DNA from 2 places in the Cobetia sp. 1AS1 genome. Region 2 is predicted to be linked to the other one. Evidence: riboswitches for the same ligand, from Rfam matches in the RefSeq annotation. Region 2 holds a riboswitch; the other holds the start of a gene.

Region 1 (7,245 bases), on a different contig from region 2:
AGGGCTGCAGGCCGCGCATTGGCAGCCCGGGCACCAGGCTCTGGATCAGGATGGCCGAGAAGGCCCCGCTAGCCCGCAGGCGGCAGGCGAGCAGCCGGGGGCTGCGGCCGACAATCAGCAGGGCGCGTCTTCCGCCCAGTCGCAGGATGAGGAAGGCTTGCCGCGCTGCCAGGGCTGTCGGCGATGGCTTTCCACCCAGAGTGTCGACTTCTGTCGCCAGGCAGATCAGGCACGCGCGCTGGGCGGGCGCCTGCTTTGCAAACGCTGTCGCGACGCCTCATGCCAGTGAGGCAGCAGCACGGCGCTATCCTCAAGTTCAGGCTTTCAGCTTCGGGCTTCTGCCTCAGCCCTCTGTCCTAGCCCTTTATCCTCCCAGCACTTTGGCCCAGCACTTTGGCCAGTCTGGCGTTCCAGGGCGTGGTGTGTGGCATGACGGGGCCCCAAGGCGTCAATTTTCTTTTCGACTTCTGATTGTTTTTCTCTAGTGCAATCAAGCAACTGCATCAACCAGGGCGTACAGATCAGTCGTTGCGATGTTTTTGATGTTGCAGTGCAACAAAGACTGTCTTATGCTGCATTGCAGCGAGGATGGAACCTGGTCGATAGCACTATCTGACCGCGACGGCTTGATAGTGACGGCTTGATAATGATGGCTCGGTCACTACGGTGCACCAGCCCGGTTCAGTCCTGATAACCGAACGGAGCAACGCTCCGGTTCATTTCAGTGTGATGCCAATACCCTGGAGGGTGCCTACATGTTCAATGCCAACTTCGAGAAGTCCGCTCAGCAGTTCGACGATATGTTCCTGTCTCCGCTGCGTGCGTTCAGCGCCCTGAGCATCGATTACAGCGAGAAGCTGATCGGCGCACAGATGGAACTGACCAAGTCCTATGCTGATGCTTCCCTGACCCAGGCGCGTTCCATGCTCGAGATCAAGGACAGCGAAGGTCTGAAGAACTTCGTCAAGGAGCAGCAGGAAACCGTCAAGACTCTGGGCGAGAAGCTGCAGAACGACACCCAGAAAGTGGTCGAGCTGAACCAGGAATACGCCAAGAAAGGTCAGGAACTGGCAGAAAGCAACGCCAAGTCCGCCTCCGAGGCCATGCAGAAAGTCGCCAAGTAAGCGACTGCTGCCGACGCTCTCAGGCGAGCGTCCCCAACGCCCATCCGGTCTTCCGGGTGGGCGTTCGCGTGTCTGGGGTACTGAATCTGATTACTCGTTGCTGGAGAGGGAAGCGTTGGCATCATCCCCTTGAGCGTTAAGGCAATGATGACGGTGTACGGGTAATGTCGCAGGGAGTGCGCCGGCGCTATCAGTCGGCGTTATCAGTCTCGTCATGAGGCAGCGCTATCAGGTCATGTCACCGCAAGTGACGGTCATGGATGATCGAGCAAGGCTCCCCGGCGGCATATGCCGGGAGGTATCAACACAAGGAGTGTGTGATGAATTCTGTCAGTGCGGCATTGGCAGCGTTAATGGATGCGGTCTCGGGCTTGAGTGGGCAATTCGGTGAGGGTGTCGCCTCGCATCTGACGACGACAGCAGGGCTTCAGCGCGAGCATGTCGAGACCCGCTATCAAGGGCAGGTGATCGATTTCGATACCCTGCATTGGCGTGTTCTCAATGACTCGGTGTGTGCCAACAAGCGCCAGAATGCCATGGCCCATACCCGTTGCAGTCAGGCAGCCAGCGAGATGTTTGCCTCGACGTGCCGGGAAATGACCAGCAACCCTCCGACTCTGCCTTCGCAGCGTTACCACAGTACGCGGCGTATGGCATGCAATGCCGCGGTCAGTTACCGGCCCAGTGTCGGCAACATCCAGTGGGCGGAAACCTCCGCTGCCGATGACTTGGCCGAGGCGGAATGCAACGCTGCCACGGCGGCACTGCTCGGCAGCAATGATCTCGATGCCATCCAGTATCAGCGGCGGGTCTGTGCAGGACGCTAGCGGCGAGCTCTGCCTTGGGCCACAATGACCTGCCACGCCGCCGGTGATTGCCGGCGGCATTTATTCGATCAGTGACAGGTGATAGACATGGCACAGGCCACAGCGCGTCATATTCTCGTTTCCAGCGAAGAACAGTGTGCAGCTCTCAAGACCGAAATCGAGAACGGCCGCGATTTCGCTGATGCCGCTCGCGAGCACTCCTCCTGCCCGTCCGGCCGCAGTGGCGGCGACCTGGGTGCCTTCGGCCCGGGCATGATGGTCAAGGAATTCGACGAAGTCGTGTTCAGCGCCCCGATCAACACCGTGCAGGGCCCGGTGAAGACCCAGTTCGGTTATCACTTGCTGGAAGTCACCAGCCGCACGTGAGCCTTCTGTCACGCTCATGAGATGTCATGAGCCCCTGGCAGGATGTGACGAAAACGCCCCGACCATCACTGGTCGGGGCGTTTTTTGTGTCGCTCGGAAAGTCAGCCTTCCTGTGTGTCAGGCGCTTGGCTAGACCTCCTGATAGAGCTGGCTGCCTTCACGCTTGAACTTGTCGGCCTGCTCCTGCATGCCGGCCATCACGCTGTCGGCATCGCCGGTCAGACCATGCTCATTGGCGTAATCGCGCACTTCCTGGGTGATCTTCATCGAGCAGAACTTCGGCCCGCACATGGAGCAGAAGTGGGCGACCTTGGCCGAGTCCTTGGGCAGCGTCTCGTCGTGGAAGCTGCGCGCGGTGTCCGGGTCCAGGCCCAGATTGAACTGGTCTTCCCAGCGGAACTCGAAGCGCGCCTTGGAGAGCGCATTGTCACGGCGTTGCGCGCCCGGGTGGCCCTTGGCCAGATCGGCGGCATGCGCGGCGATCTTGTAGGTGATGATGCCGGTCTTGACGTCGTCCTTGTTGGGCAGGCCCAGGTGCTCCTTGGGGGTCACGTAGCAGAGCATGGCGCAGCCGAACCAGCCGATCATCGCGGCGCCGATGCCGGAGGTGATGTGGTCGTAGCCCGGGGCGATGTCGGTGGTCAGCGGGCCGAGGGTGTAGAAGGGCGCCTCGTCACATTCGCTGAGCTGCTTGTCCATGTTCTCCTTGATCAGGTGCATCGGCACGTGACCCGGGCCCTCGATCATGACCTGGACATCGTGCTGCCAGGCGATCTTCGTCAGCTCGCCGAGCGTCTCGAGCTCACCGAACTGGGCGGCGTCATTGGCATCGGCCACCGAGCCCGGGCGCAGGCCATCGCCCAGTGACAGGCTGATGTCGTAGGCCTTGCAGATCTCGCAGATGTCCTCGAAGTGGCGATAGAGGAAGCTTTCCTCGTGATGCGCCAGACACCACTTGGCCATGATCGAGCCGCCGCGCGAGACGATGCCGGTCACGCGGCTGGCGGTCAGCGGCACATAGCGCAGCAGGACGCCGGCGTGGATGGTGAAGTAGTCGACGCCTTGCTCGGCCTGCTCGATCAGCGTGTCGCGGAAGATCTCCCAATCGAGGTTCTCGGCCACGCCATCGACCTTCTCCAGCGCCTGATAGATCGGCACCGTGCCGATGGGCACGGGAGAATTGCGCAGAATCCATTCACGGGTCTCGTGGATGTTGGCGCCGGTCGAGAGATCCATCACGGTGTCGGAACCCCAACGGATCGCCCAGGTCATCTTGTCGACCTCTTCCTCGATGGAGGAGGTGACCGCCGAGTTGCCCAGGTTGCCGTTGACCTTCACCAGGAAGTTGCGGCCGATGATCATCGGCTCGCTTTCCGGGTGATTGATGTTGGCGGGAATGATGGCGCGGCCGCGGGCGACTTCCTCACGCACGAATTCGGCGGTGATCTCGTCGGGCAGGTTGGCGCCGAAGCTGTGGCCCGGGTGCTGGTGGCCCAGAATGCTCTCGACGGCTTCGCTGCCCTGATATTCCTCACGCAGCGCGATACGACGCTGATTCTCGCGAATCGCGATGTATTCCATCTCGGGGGTGATGATGCCCTGACGCGCATAGTGCAGCTGGGTGACATTCTTGCCCGGCAGGGCGCGACGCGGGCGGTGGTCCAGCTCGAAGCGCAGGGACGACAGGCGCAGGTCGGCCTGGCGCACGCGGCCATATTCACTGCTCAGCTGATTGAGCTGTTCGGTATCACCGCGCTCCTCGATCCACTTCTCGCGCAGCGGCGCCAGGCCCCGGCGGATGTCGATCTCGACCGCCGGATCGGTGTAGGGGCCGGAGGTATCGTAGACGACGATCGGCGGGTTCTCTTCCAGGCCGCTGGAGGTCTGGGTCGGCGAGCAGCCGATCTCGCGCATGGGCACGCGGATGTCCGGGCGAGAGCCTTCGATATAGATCTTGCGCGAGCCGCTCAGCGGCGCGATGGCTGCGGCGTCGACCTGTGCTTCGCTGGCGAGGTGGCGGCTGCCATCCTTGCGACCGGCGCGCGCGCGCGCCTTGGGGGCAGCCTCAGGCTGCGAGGCGAGCGGTGACTCGGCGGCGTTGGTGGCTTGCGGGTCTTGTGTCGTCGGGGCAGTGCTCATGCAGGTCTCCTCAAAGGGCGACGTCACGGCTGACGTCATCATGGGAAGACCGTGCGCAGGGAGAGGATGGTCGTCGCCGACTCCTTGCCAGCAGGTGGCCCGGGAGCGAGGCGGCCGCGCGCAGCGGCTGGCCATCAGCTTGATTCCTACGCCGGTCCTAACCGGTTCAGGTTCCACGGGACCCCTTGCTGGCAAGCTCGCACGTCAGGGCGGCGAAGCATGCATGCAGGATCTCAGCCGGTTCCACCGGCACCCCGTCAAGCGTGTTCAGATTTCAATGCGAGAGGGTGTTGCCCGAAGCGTCAGGCTTGCCTCGGGGAGTATTCTCGCATCCAGGCTCTGTTGGCCTGTCAGTCGTGCCATCCATGGGGGATGGCGTCATCCCGAGCGGCTCATGGCGAGCGCCGGGACGTCAGTCCGTCATGCCTCAAGCGCGATCGAGGCCCATCTGCCAGAAGTCGATCTCGAGTCGCGTGGCGTCCCGGAAGACATCGACCAGTTCACCCAGTCGACGCTCCGAGACCTCCGAGAGACGCGCATCCAGCCATTCACGTTCGGCTTCGACGGCTTCCTTGAAGTCATCGCTGGAGTACATCGCGATCCAGTCCGCGTATGGATTGTTCTCGATCTCGGTGGTGTCCTGATCGAGCAGCCACTCGGCGATCTCGCCGTAGCCGATCAGGCAGGGCGCGAGCGCCACGTGCAGATCGAGCAGGTCGCCGCGCTGGCCGCAATCGAGCACGTAACGGGTATAGGCCAGGGTGGCGCGGGATTCCGGCAGCTCGCTCAGGTCATCCTCGCTGATGCCCCACTCGCTGCAGTAGCCGATATGCAGATCGAGCTCGGTATTGAGGATGGTGTCGAGACTGGCCGTGGCCTGACGCAGCTCCGCGAGGGTGCGGCTCTTGTAGGCGGCCAGCGCCCAGGCGCGCGCGAAGTGGATCAGGAACAGGTAGTCCTGCTGCAGGTAATGGCGGAAGGACTCCTCCGGCAGACGACCTTCGCCCAGCTGGCGAACGAAGTCGTGCTCGAGATAGTCACGCCATTCCTCGGCGCAGGCACTGGTCAGGTCGTTGAAACTAGGCATGACGCATCCCTCGGTGAGCGTGCTGACGACCCGTGATGGGGCGACAGGTCTCTGGCGCAAGCGTGGCCAGTACCGGAACAGGAGCAGGGGAAAAGCGGGGGAGGTGCCGACAGTCACCGTGAGAAAGTGGTGACGATATCGAGTGGCATCGCTTCGCGCTTGATCCCTACGCCGGTACTAGCCGGATCAGGTTCGGCGGGATCGTCATTCACGCAAGAACATCGCCTGCGCATGACATCTCAGCCGGTCTTACCGGCACCCCGTCAAGCTGTGACATATGAGTCACGATGCAGCGAGTGTAACAGCCCTGAGGCGCAGAAGAAGGGCAGTGTGAGCAAAAATGCATACGACTTTGGGAGGCATGCCGAACCTGTGAAGAGTCTCAAGCGGGCTTGTTTATGGAAAGCCTCAAGCGGCAAGGTCGGCCATGAGTGCCGGCAGGTGGCGCGACAGTCGCGCAAGGTCACGCGGCTCATCGACATCCCAGCTGGTCGGCAGGCAAGCGGCCGTTTTCCCGGCCCGGGCCAGCAGCTCCAGAGTGTCCCGGCAGACATGGGCATGACTCCAGCGGGGTAGCAGGAAGGCTTGCGGGCAGGGCGCCTTGAGGCCGATCAAGCCATAGCCGCCATCGTCGGTGGGCTGAAGCACCGCGTCGTGAGTGCGCAGTCTATGGGCTGCCTCGCGCAGCCGCTGGCTGTCCAGCGCCGGCAGATCGGAGCCCATCAGCAATACCGGCCCCTCGGGCAGATGTCGGGCCATGGCCCGGGACATTCGCTCACCGAGCTCCCCCTGCGGCTGTGCCTCGAAGGTGAGGTCGGCAGAGGCATCGACAACGCTTCGCAGCCGGGCTTCCAGCGCTGCCCGCAGAGCCGCCTGTTCAGGTGTCTGACCCGACGGCTCGGCAGAGGGCGTCAGCATCACCACGACCTTGCCGAGGCGCGCGGCGCAGGCGTGGTCAACGATATGGCTCAGCATCCGCGCGTAGAGTCGAGCTGCGCCCTCGGGGCCGAGTGCGGGGATCAGGCGTGTCTTGCAGTGGCCGGCGATGGGCAGGCGACCGAAGATGATGAGAGTCGGGCGCACCTCTGACGCGGCATCAGCTGTGGGCAAGGTAGGCAACGCCGTATCACGCATGGGGCATGCCGCGCTGCTCACAGGCCTGCGCCGCGGCGCGATAGCCGTAAAGGCGTGCCAGGCGTGCAGGGGAGACGCCACACCAGGCCGCCAGCCGCAGTCCCCACATCTTGACGATGGTGCGCCAGACGCCGTGGGTCTCCCAGCGTCGACCGCTGGTCGTGACACGCGCCGTCAGGTTCATTGGCGGGGTCAGATGCTTGAGCTGGGCACTCAGCCAGATATCTTCCATCAGTGGCATGTCGGCAAAGCCGCCGATGGCCTCGAAGGTCGAGCGCTGCACGAACTGGGTCTGGTCGCCCGTGCTGATGCTGGTCAGCCGCGAGCGCAGATTCATCATGGCAGCGATCATCGGTAACCACGGCGACTCGCCCTTGATGCTGACATCGAAGCGGCCCCAGTCGCTGCGGCGATGCGTCGTGACGGCCTCCTTGAGCAATGCCAGCGCATTGTCGGGCAAGTCGGTATCGGCATGCAGAAACAGCAGCCATTCTCCGCGTGCACGTGCGGCTCCGGCATTCATCTGGCGTGCCCGGCCCGGCTCACTGTTCAGCACGACATCACACAG
Region 2 (7,245 bases):
AACTCACGCCAGCGGAAGCGGAAGAACGGCTTGAGACACAGGATGACCGCCAGCGGGCGCACCACCAGAATCAACGCCACGCTGAGGATGGCGGCCGGCAGCGCGAACTGCAGCATGGTCGAGGGCGAGACCAAAAGGCCCAGCATCAGGAACAGCACGATCTGCGAGAGATGCGCCAGACCATCATGCACCGGCAGGATGTGCTCCAGATGCCGGCCGGGGTGATTGCCGATCATCAGGCCGCACAGATAGATGGCGAGGAAACCGCTGCCGCCCATCTCGTTGGTGGTGGCGAACAGGCTCAAGCCCAGCGCCAGCGCCAGCAGCGAATAGAGGCCGGGCGCGAGGTCCAGATAGCGCATCAGGCGGGCGATCAGCCAGCCGCCGGCGATGCCCATGGCGGCGCCGACACCGAACTGCAGCAGGAAGCTCATGATGCCCGACGCGACACCGGAGAGCTGACCGGTCAGGATCTCGGCCAGCGTGATGGTCAGGAAGATCGCCATCGGGTCGTTGGTGCCGGACTCGATTTCCAGCGTCGCACCGACACGCTCATTGAGGTGGACACCCTGGCCGCCCAGCAGCGAGAAGACCGCCGCGGCATCGGTGGAGCCGACGATGGCCCCGACCAGCAGGCCTTCGATCAGGGTGAGGTCAAACAGCCACATGGCCAGAAGGCCCACCAGGCCGCTGGTCATGAAGACCCCGACGGTGGCCAGCACCAGCGCCGGTTTCAGGCCGGCACGAAACGTGGACAGCCGTGTGCGCAGGCCGCCATCGAGCAAAATGAGCGCCAGCGCCAGGTTACCGATCATGTAAGCGGATGAGGCGTCGTCGAACTGGATGCCCAGCACGCCATCTTCACCCGCCAGCATGCCAAGGCCGAGGAACAGCAGTAGCAGCGGCATGCCAAGACGCGCCGAGACGCGGCTGGCCAACACGCTCAAGGCGATCAGCGTGCCTGCCAGCAAGAAATAATAATTCAGGTTCTCTACCACGAGTGCTCCCCCGCCAAGCCCTACATCAGATCTCGAGTGACGTCCACGACGACTCACCCACAGTATTCCATGTCAGCGATGGGGCTGCAGAGAAATTTCACACCTTTCATGTACTTGCAGTGTGCAGCACGCGGATTTCACGCCAGGCTGCGCGGCGAGACCCAGGCCGGGGCTGCCGCAAGCTCAGCATAGGACCGCGGACCGAAGGCCTCCATCGCCCACAACAGCGCACGACACAGCTCACGCTGGCCATCGAGATCGATCATGCGCCCATGGCGCGAATAGCCCTTCATGAAGGCCTGACGCTGCTCCGGCGTTTCCAGCAGCAACTCCACCAGCGCCCAGTCGAACTCGATCGGTGCCCACACCAGCGCCTCCCAATCGCTCCATACCCAGCCGGTGGCGGCGCACAGGTATTGATCGGCGCGCATGTCCGGCAGACACCACACCGCGCGAGTCGGTGCCGGGAAGGTGCGCTTGAGCAGCGTGCCGAGTTCCGCGCAACGCGGGTGATGGGCGAGAAAGCGCGTGACACGGGTATTCCAGTGCAATAGCGGCATCGGCTGCGCCAGCGGCTGACCGAAGCCCGACACCGTATCCTGATGCAGGCGACCGAGCTGGTCGCCCAGCAGCTCACAGAAGGTGATGCTGAGATCACTCGGCTGCCCGCTGGACCACGGCAGGTGCCAGATGGGCGCGCCATCGAGACGCCCCAGAAAGGTCAGGGGCAGCGGCGGAATCGGCAGGCGCGCGGGCAAGGCGCCCGCCAGTCGCGTCAGGCCCTCCGGGGTCGCCCAGCGATCGGCGCCGAAGACCCCGCGCATGGCGCGCCAGAAGGGGTCATGGTCTGGGCCGGTGCGCGCCAGCTTGATGAGGCCGGGCGTGCCGCCACGCTGGCGCCATAGCCAGTTGGCGCTATCCGGCCAGGCGAGCGCCAGCGGTTCAAGGGGTTGACCCAGATAGGTCGAGAGCCGGCGGGTCAGTGACTCCTCGGGCCAGCCCCTGGGCACGGGACGCGGCTCGCCCACGGCCTCAGCCGTGCTCGGCCGCCGTGGGGGAACGGGATAACTGGAACAGGTCGAGAGATCCGGTGTGTCGGGCATGATGATCTCCTTGGGCTACACGTCTTGTTACAGTAATGCTCAGCATACCCAAGGCGTGGCACATCGGCATAGTCCGTTTCGCACGCCACCTCTGCCCTGCCCACCTGACCCGCGTCGGACAAGACACCGGCAAGACAGTGACGTTACACTGTCGGCCTGGATGGGGGTGCCCGAGGATGGGCTGAGAGCCGCAGCGATACGTCGCGCGACAACCCCTGGAACCTGATCCGGTTGATACCGGCGGAGGGAATCCCCGACGCGTGCCCTGCACGGCGCGTCACCTGCTTCCTCCTGCCGGCACGCCGCCTGACCACGGAATTGCCTGTGTCGCTGGGACTCACCCTCAACAACGCACGAATCGATTACGCCGGCCACACGCTGTTCCGCGATATTTCCGCGCGTCTGGAAGCCGGTAGCTGGACGGCACTGCTTGGGCGCTCCGGCTGCGGCAAGAGTTCGCTGCTGCGCCTGCTGGCCGGCCTTGAGATGTCAGACCTCCACCAGCTCGACCTCGCCACCGATGACGGTCAGCCGCTGACCGACCGCGTCGCCTGGATGGCGCAGCAGGACCTGCTGCTGCCGTGGCGGCGCGTCATCGACAACCTGTGGCTGGGCGATGACCTGCGCCGGCGGCCGCGCAATCGCAAGCTTGCCCATGAGCTGCTGGCCGCGGTCGGGCTTGAGGGCCGTGAGCAGGCCTGGCCGGACGCCCTCTCCGGCGGTCAGCGCCAGCGCGTCGCCCTCGCCCGCACGCTTTACCAGCAGGCACCGGTCGTGATGATGGATGAGCCGTTCTCGGCGGTGGATGCCATCACCCGTCTGGAGCTGCATGATCTGGCCAGCCGCCTGCTCAGGGGCCGCACCGTCCTGATGGTGACCCATGACCCGCTGGAGGCATTGCGCCTTGCCGATCAACTGCTGGTGCTGCGCCCCTCGAGCCTCCCGGGCCACGGCGCCGAGCTGGAACGCCTGCCGGGGCTTGGCGCCGCACGCCCGGTGCCGCTGGATGACCCGGCCCTGCCACCGGCGCAGGCGCAACTGATCGCCCGCCTGCGTGATAGCGAGGAGGCCGCATGAAACGTCTGCACGCCATGCGTCACCTCGTCATCAGCGCGCTGCTCCTGCTGGGGCTTTGGCAGCTGATCATTGCCGTCACCGCCGTACCGCCCTACATTCTGCCCACGCCGCAGGCCGTGCTCGAGGTGCTGATCCAGAAGGCGCCACTGCTGGCCCATCACGCTGGCGTCACCATCAGCGAGATACTGGCCGGGCTGGTGCTGGGCATTCTGCTCGGCCTTGCCACCGCGCTGGCGCTGGCCTTCATTCCCCGCCTGCGCCGCACGCTGCTGCCGATGCTGCTGATCAGTCAGGTGATACCGCTGTTCGCGATCGCGCCGCTGCTGGTGCTGTGGCTCGGCTATGACATGCTGTCCAAGGTGGTGATGGCGACGCTGATCATCTATTTCCCGGTCGCCTCCACCGGCTACGACGGCCTGCGCCAGACCCAGCAGGGCTGGCTGGATCTTGCCCATACCCTGGGCGCCAGCCCATGGCGCCGACTGATCCACATCCAGCTGCCCGCCGCGCTGCCGGCACTGGCCTCCGGCATTCGCATGGCTGCGACCGCCGCCCCCATCGGCGCCGTCATCGGGGAATGGGCCGGTGCCAGTCAGGGGCTGGGCTATCTGATGCTCAACGCCAACGCGCGCATGGAGATCGACCTGATGTTCGCCGCCCTGCTGGTGCTGGTCGCCTTCTCCCTGCTGCTCTATTTCTCGCTGGATGCGCTGCTGCGCGCCCTGATGCCCTGGCACCGCGACCGGCTGACACGCCTGGGCTGACACGCCTGAGCTGATACACCCGGGTCAAGACGACTGGCCTTCGGGCAGACACTGCATGACCGCATGACCGCATGACCGCGTTACCGAAAGACGCAACGACGCTCGACACAAATTGCATGAGCCTGACGACTGCCGCCCACGAACGGCAGCACCACTACCCTGTGATCACAAGGAACTCCGCCATGTCTCTTTCGTCATCGGCGCCACGGCGCAAAGCGCAGCCGACACGTTCACCGCGTGCCTCGCTGCTGTCCACCGCCTTCGCCACCCTGCTGACCACGCTGTGCCTGAGCAGCCTGCCAGCCACCGCCATGTCGGCCCACGCTGCCGAGGCAGAACCCGCCACCAGCACCCAGTCAGCGCCGGAAATCGTCGCTCAGCAGGCCGAGGTCGGAGTGAACGGCGACTCGGCCGCCTCCGCGCCGGTGGCAAGCCAGGAAGCCGTGGAAGCGACCGCCGGCGCCGCCGAACAGGCGAAGAACGGTACTGAACCGTCCGCGGATGCCCCGCCAGCCGCCAGCGACGAACAGAGCGCTGATGCTGACTCGAAGGGCGCCGACAATGACGCTACCAAGGATGCTGCCACCGCCGAGCAGCCATTGACGCAGTTCAAGGTCATGCTCGACTGGTACACCAACCCCGGCCACGCCCCGCTGGTGCTGGCGCAGGAGCTGGGCCTGTTCAAGAAGCACGGCCTTGATGTCGAGCTGATCGCCCCCGCCGATCCGAGCGTGCCGCCCAAGCTGGCCGCCGCCGAGCGCGTCGACATCGCCATCAGCTATCAGCCGCAGCTGCACCTGCAGATCGATCAGGGCCTGCCGCTGGTGCGTATCGGCACCTTGGTCGCCACACCGCTGAATGTGGTGGTGGTGCGCGCCGACAGCGACATCCAGTCGATCGCCGACCTCAAGGGCAAGCGGGTCGGCTACTCGGTGGGCGGTGTCGAGGAAGTGCTGCTCTCCACCATGCTGCAGCACAGCGGCCTGACGCTGGATGACATCACACTGACCAACGTCAACTTCTCGCTGACGCCTTCCCTGCTGACGCGCAAGGTCGATGCCGTCACCGGCGCCTTCCGCAACTTCGAGCTGGCCCAGATGGCCCAGGAAGGCGTCAAGGGCCGCGCCTTCTACATCGAGGAAGAAGGCGTGCCGACCTATGACGAGCTGATCTTCGTCGCCAACAGCGACAGCTACGAGCGCAAGCAGGCCCAGTACGCCGGCTTCCTCGCCGCCGTCGGCGAAGCCACCGCCTGGATCATCAATCACCCGGACCAGGGCTGGGAGATGTTCCGCGACTCCGATCCGGCACTGGCTACCGAGCTCAACAAGGAAGCCTGGTACGCCACCCTGCCGCGCTTCGCGCTGCGTCCTGCCGCGCTGGATGCCGGCCGCTACCGTGACTTCGAGGACTTCCTGTTCGAGCGCGGCATGATCAAGAAGCGCCAGTCGCTGAGCCACCTGGCCGTCGACGTCAACGCGCCCTGAGACGTTGAGCGCCCAGAGCTCTTGAAACGCTGAGCGCTTGCGCGCCCCATGCAAAACGCCCTGCCGGAGATTCCGACAGGGCGTTTTGGGTTCAGGACCGGCTCGCTCTCGCCGTCTTGTGCCTACTCCACAAGCGCTAGCGGCGTGCCAGGCGACGCGACAGCCACAGAATCTGCAGCGGCTGAATCACCAGCGCGATCATCAGCACCGCGACCAGCAGCGGCATGCCCTCCAACGCGCCGCTCGGGGTACTGACCAGCAGTCCGGCGCCCACATAGCTGCCGGCGGCAGAACTCAGATGCTGCACGGCACTCTGGGTGCTGGTGAAGGCTGCCCGTTCGTGGTCGGCGGGAATGAAGCTGTTGAGCGTATTCTGGGTCACACGCCGCGCCGACGAGAACAGCATGTAGGCGCCGAAGCCGATCCAGATCAGCGACGGTCCCGGCGAATGCAGCAGGAAGGCCCAGCCGACCAGCGCCGTCATCAGGCAGGTGATGGTGCCCGGCCAGACACAGCCATAGCGATCACACAGCCGTCCCGTCAGCTGCATGCCGACCAGCGACAGGCCGCCACCGATCATGTAGAGCCCACCGAGATCCTCGCGCGGCAGGCCCAGATTGAACAGCAGATAGCTTGCCAGGTTGGGAATCACCAGGAAGTTGCTGAACATCGCCGTGGCGATCAGCGCCAGCCCCAGCCGATGGTCGGGCTGGGCCAGGATGGCCAGGATCGTGGTGCCCTTGCGGCTGCGCTGACGCGTCTCGGGGTTATCGAGATGGCCGCGGATCGGCGGCAGTATCCAGGCCAGCAGCCCGCACACCAGCAGCGCCAACAGCGCCACGGCGCGAAATGGCGCCTGCCAGCCGAAGCCCTGCGACAGCCACAGCGCAAACGGCAGCCCCAGCACCGAGGCCACCGAGAAGGCGCCCATCACCAGGCCCATGGCACGCCCCCGGCGTACTCCCGGCACCACGTCGATCACGATGGCCAGCGCCGTCGCCGCCGCCGGACCGCCGAACAGGCCCCCCAGCATGCGCGCCGCCAGCAGGGTCTCGAAGTCGGTGGCGAAGCTGGCGATCAGGTGACAGAGCGCCGCGCCGAACAGGAAGCCCAGCACCGCCCAGCGCCGGTCGAAGCGATCGGCGTGTCGCGTCCACAGCAGAGTGCCCACCGCGGCGGCCAGCGGATAACTGCCGACGATATAGCCAAGGTGATCCAGCGGAATGCCCAGCGAGGTGGCAAAGTCGGGGCCCAGCGCCATCACCATGGTGAAGCCCATGATGACGGCGAACTGCAGCAGGGTGACCAGCGCCACCACCAGGCGCTCGTGGGTGGTCACCGGCGGGATGACCCGCTCGCTCGCGGCCGGCTGACGATTTTCGGAGTGACGGCTCGGCGTACTCAAGCGCGTGCGACGCGATCAAGGAACGCCACCACCGCCTGCTGGAACTCGCTGGCACGCTCGGCGTGCAGCCAATGGCCGGCCTCCAGCGAGTCGTCTTCCAGCGCAGGGAAGTGCTCGCGCATCGTCGCCAGGCCCTCGGCCTGCACATAGTTGGAGCGCGAGCCCCACAGCAGTAGCGCCGGCAGCTCGACCGGCCCCTGACCGTGCGGCGCCTCGACGATCTGCGGGTAGCCCGCCGCGATATGGTCCAGCCCGACGCGCCAGCCCATGGCGCCATCGTCGAGACGCACCAGATTGGTGGCGAGGAACTGGCGAATGGCCGGGGTATCGACATGCTGCGCCATCACCGTATCAGCCTCCTTGCGTGAGGCCGGGCGCGCGTCACGTACCGCCTCGAAGGCGGCAAAGATA

Evidence for each region. A riboswitch is a leader RNA that binds a small molecule or an ion and turns the genes downstream of it on or off. The one in region 2 is predicted to bind thiamine pyrophosphate.
Region 1: linked by a shared signal. The riboswitch ahead of thiC (phosphomethylpyrimidine synthase ThiC) and the one ahead of QD280_RS01985 (ABC transporter ATP-binding protein) in region 2 are both predicted to bind thiamine pyrophosphate.

The regions. Positions count from the first base shown of each region.
Region 1 is NZ_JARWKU010000010.1:117,862-125,106, forward strand. It holds gene QD280_RS14995 (nuclease-related domain-containing protein) at 1-289, shown strand, start outside; gene QD280_RS15000 (phasin family protein) at 756-1,124, shown strand; gene QD280_RS15005 (hypothetical protein) at 1,445-1,951, shown strand; gene QD280_RS15010 (peptidylprolyl isomerase) at 2,039-2,317, shown strand; gene thiC (phosphomethylpyrimidine synthase ThiC) at 2,447-4,456, opposite strand; TPP riboswitch at 4,583-4,723, opposite strand; gene tenA (thiaminase II) at 4,884-5,543, opposite strand; TPP riboswitch at 5,690-5,816, opposite strand; gene QD280_RS15025 (TIGR04282 family arsenosugar biosynthesis glycosyltransferase) at 5,952-6,653, opposite strand; gene QD280_RS15030 (TIGR04283 family arsenosugar biosynthesis glycosyltransferase) at 6,670-7,245, opposite strand, start outside.
Region 2 is NZ_JARWKU010000001.1:451,264-458,508, reverse strand. It holds gene QD280_RS01995 (potassium/proton antiporter) at 1-998, opposite strand, end outside; gene QD280_RS01990 (hypothetical protein) at 1,136-2,101, opposite strand; TPP riboswitch at 2,254-2,367, shown strand; gene QD280_RS01985 (ABC transporter ATP-binding protein) at 2,426-3,178, shown strand; gene QD280_RS01980 (ABC transporter permease) at 3,175-3,942, shown strand; gene QD280_RS01975 (ABC transporter substrate-binding protein) at 4,125-5,429, shown strand; gene QD280_RS01970 (MFS transporter) at 5,566-6,834, opposite strand; gene QD280_RS01965 (alpha/beta fold hydrolase) at 6,831-7,245, opposite strand, start outside.